DNA from 2 places in the Streptomyces venetus genome. Region 2 is predicted to be linked to the other one. Evidence: riboswitches for the same ligand, from Rfam matches in the RefSeq annotation. Region 2 holds a riboswitch; the other holds the start of a gene.
The links. A riboswitch is a leader RNA that binds a small molecule or an ion and turns the genes downstream of it on or off. The one in region 2 is predicted to bind glycine.
Positions count from the first base shown of each region.

Region 1: another riboswitch for glycine. It lies ahead of gcvT (glycine cleavage system aminomethyltransferase GcvT); the one in region 2 lies ahead of gcvP (aminomethyl-transferring glycine dehydrogenase).

Region 1 covers NZ_BAABET010000011.1:29,000-37,694, reverse strand. The annotation lists gene ABEA82_RS30965 (ABC transporter substrate-binding protein) at 1-530, opposite strand, end outside; gene ABEA82_RS30960 (ABC transporter permease) at 539-1,537, opposite strand; gene ABEA82_RS30955 (enhanced serine sensitivity protein SseB C-terminal domain-containing protein) at 1,881-2,681, opposite strand; gene ABEA82_RS30950 (enhanced serine sensitivity protein SseB) at 2,810-3,598, opposite strand; gene ABEA82_RS30945 (AAA family ATPase) at 4,273-4,941, opposite strand; glycine riboswitch at 5,124-5,223, shown strand; glycine riboswitch at 5,224-5,330, shown strand; gene gcvT (glycine cleavage system aminomethyltransferase GcvT) at 5,368-6,489, shown strand; gene gcvH (glycine cleavage system protein GcvH) at 6,592-6,969, shown strand; gene glyA (serine hydroxymethyltransferase) at 6,984-8,246, shown strand; gene ABEA82_RS30925 (L-serine ammonia-lyase) at 8,333-8,695, shown strand, end outside.
Region 2 covers NZ_BAABET010000014.1:4,910-13,604, reverse strand. The annotation lists gene gcvP (aminomethyl-transferring glycine dehydrogenase) at 1-2,239, opposite strand, end outside; glycine riboswitch at 2,417-2,512, opposite strand; gene ABEA82_RS34910 (PRC-barrel domain-containing protein) at 2,626-3,003, shown strand; gene ABEA82_RS34905 (DNA polymerase IV) at 3,020-4,423, opposite strand; gene ABEA82_RS34900 (MerR family transcriptional regulator) at 4,545-5,237, opposite strand; gene ABEA82_RS34895 (bifunctional nuclease family protein) at 5,554-6,027, opposite strand; gene ftsR (transcriptional regulator FtsR) at 6,113-6,853, opposite strand; gene ABEA82_RS34885 (FHA domain-containing protein) at 6,906-7,793, opposite strand; gene ABEA82_RS34880 (DUF881 domain-containing protein) at 7,855-8,695, opposite strand, start outside.

The DNA.
Region 1 (8,695 bases), on a different contig from region 2:
TTGTCGCCGCCCTCCAGATACGACTTGAAGTACGTCGGCCCGTTGGACAGGGCCTCGGGCGCGAAGTTGGAGCGCTCGATGGCGTACTTCACGTCCTTGGACGTCACCGGCTTGCCGTCCTGGAACTTCACACCCGCACGCAGCTTGTACGTCCAGGTCTTGGCGTCCGGGCTGGACTTGCCGAGGGACTCGGCGAGGTCGGGCACGACCGTGAGGCCGTCCTTGCCCGCCGCCGGTTTGAACGTGGTGAGCGTCCTGCCGTAGAGGCGGGAGAAGTTCTGCACCCAGCCGTAGTACGTGTTGCCCGGGTCGAGCGAGTCGGGCACGTCCGAGTGCTCGTACGAGACCGTCCCGCCCTTCTTGCTCGACGCGTTGACGATCGAGTTCAGCGCGGCGTCCTTCTTGCCGCTGCCTCCCCCGTCGTTGTCGTCACCTCCGCCGCCGCACGCGGCAGCACCCAGCGACAGTGCCAGGACCGACGCAACGCCGGCGGTCACCCTTCTCGTCTTCACCTGAGGAAGCCCCCTCATTCGATGGATCACTTGCTGCGAGGGTCGAGGGCGTCACGCAGCCCGTCACCCAGCAGGTTGAAGGCCAGGACGGTGATGAAGATCGCCAGTCCGGGCACGAACATGTACTGCGGATCAGCCGTGTAGAGATCCACAGCGTTGCTGAGCATGCCGCCCCAGGAGGCCTGGGGCGGAGCGATACCGACGCCGAGGAAGCTCAGCGCGGCCTCGAACAGGATGTTCGTCGGGATGATCAGCGTCGAGTAGACGAGGATCGGCGCGACGAGGTTCGGGAGCAGTTCCCGGAACAGGACGTACGGGCCGCGTGCGCCGAGGCTGGTTGCGGCCTCGATGAACTCCCGCTTGCGCAGGGTCATGGTCTGCGCGCGGACGATGCGGCCGATGTACGGCCAGCTGAAGAAGCCGATCACGAAGATCAGCACGCAGATGCGCAGGGACAGTCCGTCGAGACCGAAGAATCCGTCCTGCACGGACGCCGAGATCGAGATGGCGAACAGGAGCAGCGGGAAGGCGAGGAAGGTGTCCATCAGCTTGCTGATGATGCTGTCGACCCAGCCGCCGTAGTAGCCGGCGACGACACCGAGCACCGTGCCGATGCACACCGACAGCAGCGTGGCACCGCCCGCGACCAGCAAGGAGACCCAGGAGCCGTCGATGATGCGGGCGAGCATGTCCCGGCCGTACTGGGGGTCCACACCGAGGGGGTGGTCCCAACTCATACCGCCCCAGCCGCCCTTGGGGGCGAGCAGCGCGGGGTCGATGAGGTCCTGGTTGAACTTGTTGGGATCGAGGTTGAAGATCCACTGGATGGGCTTGGAGAACACCGCCAGCAGCGTGAGCAGGATGACGACGACGCCTCCCGCCATCGCCACCTTGTCCCGCTTGAAGCGCATCCAGGCGATCTGGGTGAGCGAGCGACCCTCGATCTGGCTCTTCTTGACCCCGGAGAGCACGGCCTCGGGCTGTGCTCCGGCTTCCGCCCCGGTGGTCTCGATGGGTGCGGTCACGGTGCGATTGACCCCTCTCGGGCCGGCGATCGCCGAGCCCCTGGCTGCCGCTGTAGCGGTTTTGTTTGTCTCGTACACAAGACCGACCCGGCCCGTGTCTTGCGGGGAGTCTTCAACGCTTTGGCGATCTGTTGCCAGACTTGGCGGTGAAAGGATGCGTAAACGTGATGCTGTCTGCGGGGTTCCGTTATCCGGACAGCGGGTAACGGGGGTCGGACGCGCTGCGTCTGGGGGATTTTAGGACACGTCCGCACATTTCGCCCTTATCTACGCGCGGAGAGCTGAGTGGTCGTCACCTTGGGAGGATGGTGCGGGAGAGCTCTTCCAAGCCGCCCGGGACCGGTCAGTACCGGCCCTGCGCCGGCGGGTAGCCGTAGCCCGAGACCGGGGCCTGGACCGGGGCGGTGGCGTGGGCCTCGCGGTCGTAGAAGGGGCGGGCCTTGGCGCGCAGCCACATGGCGACCGGGTCGTGCTCGTCGGACATCGCGACGGTCGACACGGGCAGGCCGTCCGGTACGGCGCCGAGGGACTGCTGCATCATCGCGCGCACGGAGTCCACGGCCGGCGGCGAGGTGTCGTACACATCCAGGCCGATGGCGAGGTACGGCGCCCCGAGCGCGGGCTGCACCCAGGCGCGGCGCAGCGAGCGGACGGCCGGGGTGCGGTGGGCGTTCTGTGCGAGCAGGGCGTAGAACTGCGGGATCTCGATGGCCGGTTCGGACAGCCGCAGGGGGCCGGCGGGCTGGCGGTCCAGGCCCGTGGCGATCCGGCGCAGGTCGAGCCAGGGGATGCCGACGCCGCCGCCCGGGGCGTGCGGGTTGAGCCAGAGGCCGTAGTGGTCGGGGTAGAGGGCGCGGGCGACGTCGACTCCGTCGACCACCTCGTACGAGCGGTTCCAGCCGCTGGCCGAGAGCTCCTGGGCGGAGGTGACGCAGGGCGCGTAACCGTGCCCGTCGACCTCCATGTTGCCGTACTGGGCGTCGGGCGAACCGGCCTGGCCGTGCCACAGCAGCATCCAGATCTGGCCGGAGTGCGGGGTGGCCAGCGCGCGCAGGAGCGCCTCGTAGGCGTCGTAGCGCCCGGGCGTGACCTGGCGCAGCATGTGCTCGACCTGTCCGGCCGCGGCCGTGCCGCTCGCGCTCACCCTTTACCGCCCCTTCGTACCAACGCCTCGACCGTGACCTAGCTTAAGCCCGCGCGGGAGCCCGGGGCTTGGTGCCGCCCTGCGGGTGCGAGCGGCGTGTGGTTCCCGCGCCCCTCCGGGGCGTCGCCCTACCGCTGGTAGAAGGGCCGGACCCGGTGGCGCATCCAGTCACCCACGGGGTCCTCCGCCACGTCCAGGAGCACCAGGTTGACGGGCCAGGGGGCCGGGGCGACGGTGACGGCACGGGTCAGGGCCTCCAGGGGGAGGGCCCGCAGGTCGCCTTCCCACTGGGAGAGTTCGACGCCCACGAACATCACCGGGTCGGCGGTCTCGATCGCGGCGAGGCAGCGGCGGGCGGTGAGGACGACGCCGGTCGCCTCGAACTCCGCGGAGGCGGCGGCGAGGAAGTCCACCGGGTCGTCCTGCCAGTCGGGTTCGAAGAGGCGGACCCGGCCGCCGCTCGCGGGCCCGTCCAGCGGGGTCCGGCCGGCCCGGCAGAGGTCGGCGACGGCGGGCGGAGGGAGCGGGATGCCGACCACCCCACCCGGGTTGACGGCTATCCCCGCGTGCGGGGGCAGACCGCGGGCGAACTCCACGGCGGGGGCGATGGTGTACGACATGTGGGAGCCGACGACCTGGCGGAACTGCTCCTCCGAGCTGAACACCGGCACGAACGCCTGGCCGTCGATCTCGATGCCGGGCAGGTCGAGGGGGCCGCTGTTCGGGCCGCCGCCGCTGGGCAGCGGGATCCAGACGAAACTCCGGCCGAGCACCTCGATGACCCGCCCGGCGGCCGACGGCCCGGCGCCGAGGGAGGCCGAGAGCACCTCCTCCAGCTCGTTGCCGGGCCATCCACCGTGCGGGTGGGTCTGCGTCTGCGCCGGGAAGTCCGCGGAGAAGTCCGCCGGGAAGTCCATCTGCCTACCGCCTGCCTGAAACCACTGCTGTGGCTAAGAAGGCTAGCGGCTCGCGCACGGCGAGCGGTCAGCAGACGCCCAGCGGGTGAAGCACACCGCCCGGGCAGGCCCGGACTCCGGGGTGACCGACCCCGAACCCCGCTGCACGGGCGAGCCCGACCGGTCCGAAGCCACGCCGGTGTGCACGGACGGCCGCGAACCGCACGGCGCGGGTGCCCGACGCCCGAGCCGCCGTCCCTGCTTCCGCGGGCGCCCTGCGACTCACGACGCAGCGACCAGCGCCGAACCACAGTGCACGAGCGAACGCGACCGGTCCGAAGCCACGCCACAGACGGGCCCCGGGCGCCCGCCCCCGAACCACAACCCACGGACACCGACACCCGAACCGCCAAGCCTCAACCTGCGGGCGCCCTGCGGCCCACGACGCCGCGACCAGCGCCGAACCACAGTGCACGAGCGAACGCGACCGGTCCGAGACCACGCCACGGGCGGACCCCGGACGACCGCCCCCGAACCACAACCCACGGACACCGACACCCCGACACCCAAGCCGCCAAGCCTCAAACCCGCGGACGCCCCGCGGCCCACGACGCCGCGACCAGCGCCGAACCACGCTGCGCGGGCTCCCGGTGCCACGGCGGCAGGCGCGTTGTATGGGCCTCGGGCCGTGGGGGTCAGTGGGTGAAGCCGATGTGGTGCAGGGTGTTGGCCGTGTTGCGGTCGGCGAGGATGGCCGAGCCGCAGCCCGCGGGGAGGTCGCCGCGTTCCACCGAGCGCAGCAGGCGGGTGCTCGCGGCGCGGTGGCGCAGGAAGGCGTACCGCGAGACGCCGCGACCGCGGTCGCGCTGACCGGCCAGGGCCTGCTCCGGTGTGACGTCGAGGAGCAGGAGATGCAGGGTGCCGCCCCGGCGTCGGGCCTCGCGGGCCAGCCAGCGGCGGACCCAGGTCTGGGTGCCGCAGTCGTGCACCACGACGCCCTCACCGGCGCGCAGGGCGCGGCGCAGCCCGGCGTAGTGGGCGAGGCGGACGAGCGGCCGGTAGACCGCGTAGGGCAGGAAGCGCGGCATGCGGTCCTCCCAGCGGTCGCGGGTGTCCTGGGAGTCGACGCGCCGGCCCGGCACGGTACGCCGCATCAGCGTGGACTTGCCGCTGCCGGGCAGGCCCGTGACCACGACCAGGTCGCGGGGGCCGAACAGCAGCGCCTGCGGGCCGCGGCCGGAGCGGTCGCGCAGATCGCGGACGACCGGCACGGGCAGCGGGCCGCAGACCGCCCGGGCCGGAGCGGCCGGCTGCTCGGGCAGCGCGATGCCCGACGTCGTGGCGTACGCGGTGGTCCTGTTCACCGTGATCGTCCTCCCCTGGGGCCAGGTACGGAGTCCCATCCCCGCCGAGTGTAAAGAGAAGGTAATGCCCGATGCCTCTTGTTTCAGTCCTCTTCCTGCAACAGCCCTGCTACAGGGTGTTCCCCCTGCCACCCCGCGAGGATGCGTGCAATGATGTGCCCGCCAACTGCATACCGGCCGTTTGAATCCGCGCGGGAGAGTTCCCAGCACCGCTGACGCTGGGGCGCCGAAGGAGCAAGTCCCTCCCTTGAATCTCTCAGGCCCCGTTACCGCGCGGGCGAGGCACATCTGAAAAGCGGGTCGCCCACCGGGCGGCTCCACCCAAGGTGCAAGCCGTGCCCCGTGTGGTCATGGCGAACCTCTCAGGTTCCGATGACAGATGGGGAGGAACGACCTCGCCCGTCATGCATCTGGGAGACACCGACCGTGAGCAGTACAGGAGAACTCCGTCACACCGCGCTCGATGCCCTGCATCGCTCGCTCGGCGCGACGATGACCGACTTCGCCGGCTGGGACATGCCCCTGCGCTACGGCTCCGAGCGTGACGAGCACAACGCCGTGCGCACGAGGGCCGGGCTCTTCGACCTCTCCCACATGGGCGAGATCACCGTCACCGGCCCGCAGGCCGCCGCCCTCCTCGACCACGCGCTGGTCGGCAACATCGGCGGCGTCAAGCCCGGCCGCGCCCGCTACACCATGATCTGCCGGGCCGACGGCGGCATCCTCGACGACCTGATCGTCTACCGGCTGGCCGAGACCGAGTACATGGTGGTCGCCAACGCCTCCAACGCCCAGGTGGTCCTGGACGCGCTGGTGGAACGTTCCGCCGGCTTCGACGCCGAGGTGCGCGACGACCGGGACGCCTACGCCCTGATCGCCGTACAGGGCCCCGAGTCGCCGGGGATCCTGAAGTCCCTGACCGACGCCGACCTCGACGGCCTGAAGTACTACGCCGGGCTGCCCGGTACGGTCGCGGGTGTCCCGGCCCTGATCGCCCGTACCGGGTACACCGGCGAGGACGGCTTCGAACTGTTCGTGAAGCCGGAGCACGCGGTCGAGCTGTGGCAGGCCCTGACCAAGGCAGGCGAGGGCGCCGGGCTGGTCCCGTGCGGGCTGTCCTGCCGCGACACGCTGCGCCTGGAGGCGGGCATGCCGCTCTACGGGCACGAGCTCAGCACCTCCCTCACCCCCTTCGACGCCGGGCTCGGCCGGGTGGTGAAGTTCGAGAAGGAGGGCGACTTCGTCGGGCGCGAGGCGCTGGCAGAGGCCGCCTCCCGCGCCGAGCGGAACCCGCCCCGCGTCCTGGTCGGCCTGGTCGCCGAGGGCCGCCGGGTCCCGCGCGCCGGGTACGCGGTCGTCGCCGGCGGCGAGGTGATCGGCGAGGTCACCTCCGGCGCCCCCTCCCCCACGCTCGGCAAGCCGATCGCGATGGCCTACGTCGACGCCGGGCACGCCGCTCCCGGCACGCCCGGTGTGGCCGTGGACATCCGGGGCAGTCACGAGCCGTACGAGGTCGTGGCGCTGCCGTTCTACAAGCGGCAGAAGTAGACACTGGCCGTAGGCCGCCACCGCGGTCCCGGGCCCGTCATCCTCCCGCTCACCAGCGGTTCCCTTCATCAGCACTCCCGCGCGTACAGGAGAATTCAGGCCATGAGCAACCCCCAGCAGCTGCGCTACAGCAAGGAGCACGAGTGGCTGTCGGCCGCCGAGGACGGCGTCTCGACGGTCGGTATCACGGAGCACGCCGCGAACGCCCTCGGCGACGTCGTCTTCGTCCAGCTCCCCGAGGTCGGTGACACGGTGTCCGCGGGCGAGACCTGCGGCGAGCTGGAGTCGACCAAGTCGGTCTCCGACCTGTACTCCCCGGTCGCCGGCGAGGTCACCGAGGTCAACGAGGACGTCGTCAACGACCCGTCCCTGGTGAACTCGGCCCCCTTCGAGGGCGGCTGGCTGTTCAAGGTGCGCGTCACGGACGAGCCGGGCGACCTGCTCTCCGCCGACGAGTACACCGCGTTCTCCGCCGGCTGAGGAGTCGTAGCCGTATGTCCGTCCTGAACACACCCCTGCACGAGCTCGACCCGGCCGTGGCCGCCGCGGTCGACGCCGAGCTGCACCGCCAGCAGTCCACGCTCGAGATGATCGCCTCGGAGAACTTCGCTCCGGCCGCGGTCATGGAGGCACAGGGCTCGGTCCTCACCAACAAGTACGCCGAGGGCTACCCGGGCCGCCGCTACTACGGCGGCTGCGAGCACGTCGACGTGGTCGAGCAGATCGCGATCGACCGCGTCAAGGAGCTGTTCGGCGCCGAGCACGCCAACGTCCAGCCGCACTCGGGCGCCCAGGCCAACGCCGCCGCGATGTTCGCGCTGCTCAAGCCGGGCGACACCATCATGGGCCTGAACCTCGCGCACGGCGGGCACCTGACCCACGGCATGAAGATCAACTTCTCCGGCAAGCTCTACGACGTCGTCGCCTACCACGTGGGCGAGGACGGCCGGGTCGACATGGGTGAGGTGGAGCGGCTCGCCAAGGAGTCCAGGCCGAAGCTGATCGTCGCGGGCTGGTCGGCGTACCCGCGGCAGCTGGACTTCGCCGCCTTCCGCCGGATCGCGGACGAGGTCGGCGCGTACCTGATGGTCGACATGGCGCACTTCGCCGGTCTCGTGGCGGCGGGGCTGCACCCCAACCCGGTGCCGCACGCGCACGTGGTCACCACCACGACCCACAAGACGCTGGGCGGCCCGCGCGGCGGTGTGATCCTCTCCACGGCCGAACTGGCCAAGAAGATCAACTCCGCTGTCTTCCCCGGTCAGCAGGGCGGTCCGCTGGAGCACGTGATCGCGGCCAAGGCGGTCGCCTTCAAGGTCGCGGCCTCGGAGGACTTCAAGGAGCGCCAGCGCCGTACGCTGGAGGGCGCCCGCATCCTGGCCGAGCGTCTGGTGAAGGACGACGCCCGGGCGGCCGGTGTGGACGTCCTGTCCGGCGGCACGGACGTCCACCTGGTCCTGGTGGACCTGCGCCACTCGGAGCTGGACGGTCAGCAGGCCGAGGACCGCCTCCACGAGGTGGGCATCACCGTCAACCGCAACGCGATCCCGAACGACCCGCGTCCGCCGATGGTGACGTCCGGTCTGCGGATCGGCACGCCGGCCCTGGCGACCCGGGGCTTCGAGGCCGAGGACTTCGCGGAGGTCGCGGACGTCATCGCCGAGGCGCTGAAGCCGTCCTACGACGCGGAGGCGCTCAAGGCCCGGGTGAAGGCCCTGGCCGACAAGCACCCGCTGTACCCGGGTCTGAACAAGTAACGAGAACCGCTCGGGGTCGCCGTGCCGCCACCTGCGGGCGCGGCGGCCCACCCCCTGTGCACCACCCCGTAGTCAGGAGTACCCCCGTGGCCATCTCGGTCTTCGACCTGTTCTCGATCGGCGTCGGCCCGTCCAGCTCCCACACGGTCGGCCCCATGCGGGCGGCCGGGCTGTTCGCCCGGCGGCTGCGCAACGAGAAGCTGCTGGACTCGGTGGCCTCGGTGCGCGCCGAGCTGTACGGCTCGCTCGGTGCCACGGGCCACGGCCACGGCACGCCGAAGGCGGTGCTGCTCGGCCTGGAGGGCGACTCGCCGCGCACGGTGGACGTGGAGACGGCCGACGAGCGGGTGGGCACGATCAAGGCGGACGGCCGGCTGAACCTGCTGGGCGAGCACGAGATCGCGTTCTCCTTCGACGACGACATGGTCCTGCACCGCCGCAAGGCCCTG
Region 2 (8,695 bases):
CCGGGCCCGCCTCCGGCTGTAGCGGGTGGTTCGGCAGGTACGGCGCGAGGTGCTCCCGCACCGCCACCGGACCGACGCCGGGACCGCCGCCGCCGTGCGGGATGCAGAAGGTCTTGTGCAGGTTCAGGTGCGAGACGTCACCGCCGAAGTGGCCGGGCTTGGCGAGCCCCACGAGCGCGTTGAGGTTGGCCCCGTCGACGTAGACCTGCCCGCCCGCCTCGTGCACCTGGGCACAGATCTCGGAGACGTGCTCCTCGAAGACGCCGTGCGTGGACGGGTACGTGATCATCAGCACCGCCAGCTCGTCCCGGTGCTGCTCGATCTTCGCCCGCAGGTCCTCGACGTCGATCTCGCCGTCCTCGGCGGTCTTCACGACGACGACCTTCATGCCCGCCATCACCGCGCTCGCGGCGTTGGTGCCGTGCGCGGAGGAGGGGATCAGGCACACGGTGCGCTGTTCGTCCCCGTTGGCCCGGTGGTACCCGCGCACGGCGAGCAGACCGGCCAGTTCGCCCTGGGACCCGGCGTTCGGCTGGAGGGAGACCTTGTCGTACCCGGTGACCTCGGCGAGACGGTCCTCCAGCTCATGGATGAGCGTGAGGTAGCCCGCGGCCTGCTCGGCGGGCGCGAAGGGGTGCAGCTGCCCGAACTCGGGCCAGGTGACCGGCTCCATCTCCGTGGTCGCGTTGAGCTTCATGGTGCAGGAGCCCAGCGGGATCATGCCGCGGTCGAGCGCGTAGTCGCGGTCGGCGAGCCGCCGCAGGTAGCGCAGCATGGCCGTCTCGGAGCGGTGCTGGTGGAAGACGGGGTGCGTCAGGTACTCGTCGGTACGCAGCAGAGCCTCCGGAAGCACCTCCTCCGTTGCCGTGTCCAGCGCCTCGACGCCGCCTTCGACGCCGAAGGCGCCCCATACGGCACGCAGCTGGGCGCGCGTGGTGGTCTCGTCGCAGGCGATCGAGACGTGGTCGGCGTCGACCAGCCGCAGGTTGACCCCGTTCTCCCGCGCGGCGGCCACGACGTCGGCGGCCCTGCCCGGCACACGCACCGTCACGGTGTCGAAGTAGGCACCGTGCACGACCTCGGCCCCGCCGTTCTCCAGCCCGGCGGCGAGGATCGTGGCGTACCGGTGGGTGCGCCGCGCGATGCCCTTCAGGCCCTCCGGCCCGTGGTAGACGGCGTACATACCGGCCATCACGGCGAGCAGGACCTGCGCGGTGCAGATGTTGCTGGTGGCCTTCTCGCGGCGGATGTGCTGCTCGCGCGTCTGGAGCGCGAGGCGGTAGGCCTTGTTCCCGTCGGCGTCCACGGACACCCCGACGAGCCGGCCGGGCAGGCTGCGCGCCATCTTCTCGCGCACCGCCATGTAGCCGGCGTGCGGCCCGCCGAAGCCCATCGGCACACCGAAGCGCTGCGTCGTGCCGACCGCGATGTCCGCGCCGAGCTCACCGGGGGACTTCAGCAGCGTCAGCGCGAGCAGGTCGGCGGCGACGGTGACGATCGCCCCGAGCTCGTGCGCCTGGTCGACGACCGGCTTGATGTCCCGTACGGCCCCGGAGGCGCCCGGGTACTGGATCAGCACGCCGTTGATCTCACGCTCGGCGATCTCGGCCGGGATGCCGTCGGTGAGGTCGGCGACGACTACCTCGACGCCGGTCGGCTCGGCCCGGGTTTGGATCACGGCGACGGTCTGCGGCAGCGCGTCCGCGTCGACCAGGAACAGGCCCTTCTTGTTCTTGCCCAGACGCCGCGACAGCGCCATGGCCTCGGCGGCCGCGGTGCCCTCGTCGAGCAGGGAGGCGCCGGAGGTCGGCAGTCCGGTGAGGTCGGCGACCATGGTCTGGAAGTTGAGCAGTGCCTCGAGCCGCCCCTGCGAGATCTCCGGCTGGTACGGCGTGTAGGCCGTGTACCAGGCCGGGTTCTCCATGACGTTGCGCATGACGACCGGCGGCGTGAAGGTGCCGTAGTACCCGAGCCCGATCATGGAGCCGAGGACCTGGTTGCGGTCGGCGAGCAGGCGCAGTTCGGCGATCACCTCGGCCTCGCTGCGGGCACCCGGCAGGTCGAGCGCCTCGGTGCTCTTGATCACGGCCGGGACCGCGGCGGCCGTGAGCTCGTCCAGCGAGCCGTAGCCGACCTGCGCGAGCATCTTGGCGCGGGCCTCGTGGTCGGGGCCGATGTGGCGCTGCTCGAAGGGGACTGCCTCTTCGAGCTCGGAGAGCGGAATGCGATGGGCGGTCATTTGCGGAGGCCTCCTGGTCTGACACGACCTTCGAGGGGCACCACGGCGCGGGTACCCGGACGGCCTCCCCCTCTGTCATCTCAACCTGAGAGCTTCACCGGATCGCCCGAAGGCCTCCGGCTTTCACCGTCGGTGAGAGCGGAAGCCGTCGACACCCGCCCTGCTTTCCAGAGTGACCTCGTCCGTGCGGTACGTGTGCCTGAGAGATTCCGGGGAGGATTTGCTCCTTCGGCGCCTCCGATGATGTCCGGAGGACTCTCCCGCACGGGGTCAGCAGCCGTTGCCAGCCTACCAGCGAGGTCTACGCACGAACCTTCGAGTGGCCACACTCCCCATTGTGCCGTTTTGTAGTGTTTACGGATGAGTTGCGACCACGTGGAGGGCCCGTGCGAACCGAGATCGATCCGCGCAACCTGATCGGCCGCAAGGCGTTCGACCGCAACGGAACCAGGATCGGCACGATCGACGAGGTGTACCTCGACGACGCCACCGGGGAGCCGGAGTGGGCGGCCATACGGACCGGCCTGTTCAGCAGGGACGCCTTCGTCCCTCTCGAGCCCAGTGAACTGATCGACGGCGCCCTCCACGTCCCCTTCGACCGCGCCCTGATCAAGGACGCCCCCGACTTCGGCGTGGGCCGCCATCTCTCCCCTGAGCAGGAACTCCAGCTCTACCACCACTACGGCCTCGACGTGGCCGCCCCTCCCTCGCTCCCGGACCACGACTTCGGCAAGCTGGCCGGCAAGGACGAGAAGGCCACCTGACGCCCTCGACGGCCCCCTACGGGGCCACGGTCCGCGACCCCACGGCCCCCGCCCCACCATCCGGTCCTCGGCTCCCCTCCGGTCTCGGTAACACCAGCGGCAACGGATCCGCCGGCTCCAGCTCCGGATCGTCGGTCCGGAGCGTCCGCACCCGCCCCGGCTTCGAGTCGGGCGTCTCGAACCGCACGGTGACCCGCCCCAGTCCACTGCCCTGCACCCATCCGTGCCCGAACTCGGCGTGCCGCACGTCGTGCCCGGCGGGCCAGCGCCGCTCGGCGAGCGCCGGCCGCTCCTCGACCGGCGCCGTGGCGGGCTCCTCGACGGGCCCCTCCGCGTCCGCCCGCTCCCCCGCCGCCTGCGCGAAGAGGTCCTCCTGCGTGTAGTCGGCGAGCCCGCTGACCCCCACCCCGAGCAGCCGCACACCACCCGTCGTGTCGACCGAGTCCAGCAGTCTGGCCGCCGCCTCCCGTATCACCCCGGGGTCGTCCGTCGGCCCGCGCAGGGTCTCGGACCGGGTCAGCGTCGAGAAGTCGTACCGGCGCACCTTCAGCACGATGGTCCGCCCGGACAGCCCGGCCTCCCGCAGCCGCCGCACGCAGCGGTCGGCGAGCCGCTGCACCTCGAGACCGACACGCAGCCGGTCGTGGATGTCCACGTCGTAGGTGTCCTCGACCGACACCGACTTCGCCTCCCGCTCCGCCACCACGGGCCGGTCGTCCCGCGCCAGCGCCATCGCGTAGAGCCCGTGCCCGTGCGCCTTGCCCAGCAGCCGCACCAGCTCGTCCTCCCCCGCCTCGGCGATCTCCTCGACCGTGGTGATCCCGGCCCGCCGCAGATGGTCGCCGGTCGCCGGGCCGACTCCCGGCAGCGTCCGCACGGACATGGGGCCGAGCATGGCCCGCTCGGTCCCCGGCTCGATCACCACCAGCCCGTCGGGCTTGGCCTGCTCCGAGGCGATCTTCGCCAGCATCTTCGAGGCGGCGAGGCCGACCGACCCCGTGAGCCCGGTGACTGTCCGGATGTCCGTGCGCAGCCGCACCCCGGCCAGCCGCGCCGACCGCTCGTCCCAGGCCACTCCCCCGGCCTCCAGGTCCACGAAAGCCTCGTCCAGGCTCAGCGGCTCCACGAGCGGCGACAGCCCGTGCAGCAGCTCCATCACCCGCTCGCTGATCGCCCGGTAGAACCCGAAGCGCGGCACGAGGTAGGCGGCATGGGGTGCGAGCCGCCGGGCCTGCGCCATGGGCATCGCGGAATGCACCCCGAAGACCCGGGCCTCGTACGAGGCCGTGGCCACCACGCCCCGCGGTCCGAGGCCGCCCACCACGACGGCCTTCCCGCGCAGGCTCGGCTTGGACGCCTGCTCCACCGAGGCGAAGAAGGCATCCATGTCGAGGTGCAGGATCGTGGGCGCGGTTCTCACAACTCCGATGCTGCCCTACGCCACTGACAACGCCCCGGAGGATCACCCGCCCGTGGGGCAAGCGCTTGCCGACGGGTGCGTAAACGTCCCGCCTCAAGCGTTGACCGCGCTCCCGAGCGGCTCAGACCGCCCGGTTCCGCCGCCGCGCCAGTTCGTCCGCCGGATTGGTCCCCACCAGGGTCTCGCCGGTGTCGATCCGCTCCCCGTGCAACTGGGACAGTGCGCTCTCGACGTCCCGCCACACCACGCCCACGGCGATCCCGAAGACACCCTGGCCTCCTTGGAGCAGGGCATGCACCTCGTCCGGCGAGCTGCACTCGTAGACCGTCGCCCCGTCACTCATCAGCGTCAGGCGCTCCAGGTCGCTGAAACCGCGTTCCCTGAGGTGCTGGACGGCCGTGCGGATGTTCTGCAGCGACACCCCGGTGTCGAGGAACCGCTTGACGATCTTCAGGACGACGACGTCCCGGAAGCTGTACAGCCGCTGCGTCCCCGACCCGTAGGCGGGGCGCACACTCGGCTCGACGAGGCCGGTTCTGGCCCAGTAGTCCAGCTGCCGGTAGGTGATACCGGCGGCCGCACAGGCCGTGGGCCCGCGATAGCCGATCTGCTCGGACGCCTCGGACGCCATGGACGTCGTCCCTCCGCTGCTCGGCACGGCCGTAGAGAGCTGCGGAGCGTGATCGGCCGCGTCACCGGGCTGGGGATATCCCCCGCTCGCGCGGAGCCGAGAACCGGGGGGAGCGTACGGACCACTCACCCTGAGACTGCGCTCGGGGCCGCCCCCAGCCGTACCGTCGCCGCTGCTTCTCACGCCGACCTCCGTCCTTGACCTGCCTTCTCGACGGTAGGCAGTCACCAGGGGTGCGTCAACGATCGCCACACTCGCCACGCCGAGTGATAATCACCCTAAGAGTGGTTTCCCGTGCCCCACCGCGGGGAAAGGCTAGCCGAATGCCCTCGGGACGGGCCGTGTGACGCTCTCACTCGCCGCCGGCACATGCGGGCATTTCGCCCGTCCGACATGCGGCGGGCGGCCCTGACGCGGACCTTGTCGTCCACCGGGCCGCCCACATGTCCCACCGGCTGCCGCCGCTCCTCGCCGTCCGGCTGTCTCCGGCGTGCGGAGCTCACTGGCTGCTGCTGCCGAAGTCTTCCGGGGAGATCTGGTCGAGGAACTCGCGGAACTTCTCCACCTCGTCCTCCTGCTCGTCCGGGATCGCGATACCGGCGTCGTCGAGCACCGTGTCGCTGCCGTAGATCGGCGTCCCGGTACGCAGGGCCAGCGCTATGGCGTCGGACGGGCGGGCGCTCACCTCGACGCCGCTGGCGAAGACCAGCTCCGCGTAGAAGACACCCTCACGCAGGTCCGTGATGCGCACTTCCGTGAGCTCCTGACCGACGGCTTCCAGCACGTCCTTGAACAGGTCGTGGGTCAGCGGCCGCGCGGGAGCCATGCCCTGCTGGGCGAAGGCGATCGCCGTCGCCTCACCCGGTCCGATCCAGATGGGGAGGTAACGGTCGCCTCCCACTTCACGCAGCAGCACGATCGGTTGGTTGGAGGGCATTTCCACCCGGACACCTACGACATCGAGCTCGTTCACACAGCAACCCTAGGCCGTGCTCGGGACGTTTGGGTAGTCGGGCAGGCAATGGGCGCCCGATCCGGCCTCGTGCAACCGGCACACATCAGGGCAGCCGCACCCCGAGCGCCGTCTGCACCAGCGCGGCGTGCAGCTTCACCGTGAGCCCCGCCAGCTCCTTGGTACGGGCCTCCGCATGGGCCCTGGTCTGCGGGTTCCGGTGCCGCTTCAGCGGGGCCACCACCTGGTCCACGAGCCCGGCCTCACGGTCGGCGGCGGCCTTCATGACCCGCAGGTGCCGCGGCTCGATCCCGAACCGCCCCAGCTCGGCGACGAGCCCGGCCACCGTGGCCGCCTCCGCCTCGTACGCCCCGTCCTCCAGTGGGGTGACGAGCCCGTACGACTGCCACTCCCTGAGCTCCCGCTCGTCGACACCGGCGGCGGTGAGCAGCTCCTCACGGCTGATCCTGGCCGCGGCGGGTGCCTCGGAGGGCTCGGGTGCGGAGTCGTCGCCGTCCCGCTGCCGCCCCAGAGAGGGCAGCGGAACCGCCTCACCGCGCTCCATGGCGTCCAGGTGCTCGCGGATCACCTTCAGAGGCAGGTAGTGGTCCCGCTGCATCCGCAGGACATGCCCGAGACGCTCGACGTCGCGAGCGCTGAACTTGCGATACCCCGCCGGGGTCCGCTGCGGCTCGATGAGCCCCTCCGACTCCAGGAAACGGATCTTGGAGATGGTGACTTCGGGAAACTCGTCACGCAGCACGTTCAGCACCGTGCCGATGCTCATCAGCCCACTGTCCGTGGCGGCGGTGCCGTGCCGGGCACCGCCGCTCGGTGTTTGCAGCATGGACCTTCCCTGACGGACGGACCTTCGGGGGGCTCCCCGGACGGAATCCGGGTCAGTAGCCCCGCTGGCTGGCGTAGAAGACCAGCCGGTACTTGCCGATCTGCACCTCGTCGCCGTTGTTCACGGCGACCTGGTCGATCCGCTCGCGGTTCACGTACGTGCCGTTCAGGCTGCCCACGTCGGCCACCGTGAACGAGCCGTCCTGTCCGCGGCGGAACTCCACGTGCCGCCGGGACACCGTCACGTCGTCCAGGAAGATGTCGCTCTGCGGGTGACGCCCGGCCGTGGTCAGGTCGCCGTCCAGCAGGAAGCGGCTGCCCGAGTTCGGCCCGCGGCGCACGACCAGGAGCGCGGAACCCAGCGGCAACGCGTCGACGGCCGCCTGCGCCTCGGGAGAGAGCGTCGGCATCGGCGTCTGGCCGGTGGCCTCGCTGTCGTAGGCCTCGAGACCGGAGATGGAGATCGTGGACGTCGTCTCGGACGGACGCTCCGGGGCGGCTCCGGCTCGCAGCGGCGCACCGCAGTTGGAGCAGAAGCGGCTGTTCTCCGCGTTGCGGTTACCGCACCTCGTACACACCAGGGCCGACATCGGATCCTCCTGCCGCGGTTGCCCGAAACCTATGCCGCCGGGCTGTGCAGGGTCAACCGACGGCGCGCCCTGGCCTCCGGGGATGTCGCCGCCCTGGCCACCGACCTGGTCGCGGAACAGCGGCCGCTGACCTTCCTGGTCAGGCTGTGCACGATGACGAGCGGTCGCGTTGTCGCTACCCTCTCGCGCGCTCTTGCCGAACAACTTCGCAAACAACTTCACGGGCGATTCCCCTTGACCGAAACAGACCCGCCCGTGGGGCAGGACGAACCCTGACTGAACACTCTGGCCGACCCGGACATCCTGACAACGTCCGTCTGCACCAGACAGTTTCCACCACGCACCACCCATTCGGTGCGCCGACCCCCCGCAACCTCATGCCCTCGCCGGACGCCGCCCATGCACCCCCGGTTCACTGGGAGGACGACCGAGCGTAGTCAGGCCGCTTCGCTGCTCGCAAGGCGTCCACGACGATCTTGGTCGACCGCTCGATGGTGACGGTGGCCTGTTCCTTCTCGAGAGTCTGCACCACACCTCCGGGGATGTTGAGCGCCGGCTCGAGATCCTGCGACTTGCCGATGACCTTGAAACGATAGGGAGCATTGATCTTGTTCCCGTCGACGGCCACACCCTTGCCGGAGTCCGTCAGATAGGTGCCCGCGACGACCCGCACACCGTTGACCTGAATCGCCTCGGCACCCGCCGCGCGCAGCTCCTGGACCCCGTCGAGCAGCATGTCCGCCTCGACCGTCCCCTTCGTGTCCTCGATGGTCATCGTGATGCCGGGACCCTCCGCGGCCACCGTGCCCGCGAGGATGCCGAGTTGCCGCTCCTTCTCGATCGTCTGCCTGCGGGCCTCTTCGGCCTGGTCGGAGCTGTTCTCCAGCTCGTCGCGCTGCTTCTCGAGACCCTGCTTCTCGTCCTCAAGACGCTGAGTGCGGTCATCCAGTTCATCGAGGATGCGGACGAGATCCTCCTGGCGCGCACCGCGCAGGGCGCTGTCACTGTCGCTGTTCGAGGCCACCTGCACGGCCAGCCCGAAACCCAGGCCGAACAGCAGCAACGCCACGATCAGTTGGGCCCGGCTGACCCGCGGCGGCCACAGCCCCTTCACCAACCGCTGCCGGCCGGTCAGCTGCGGCTCGGGGGACGTCTCCGGTTCGGATTCCGGCACCCCCTCCGGCTCCGGCTCGGGTTCCGGATCGGGCTCCGGAGTGGCCCGGGCGGCCGGCACCGATGGGGTCACTTCCTCG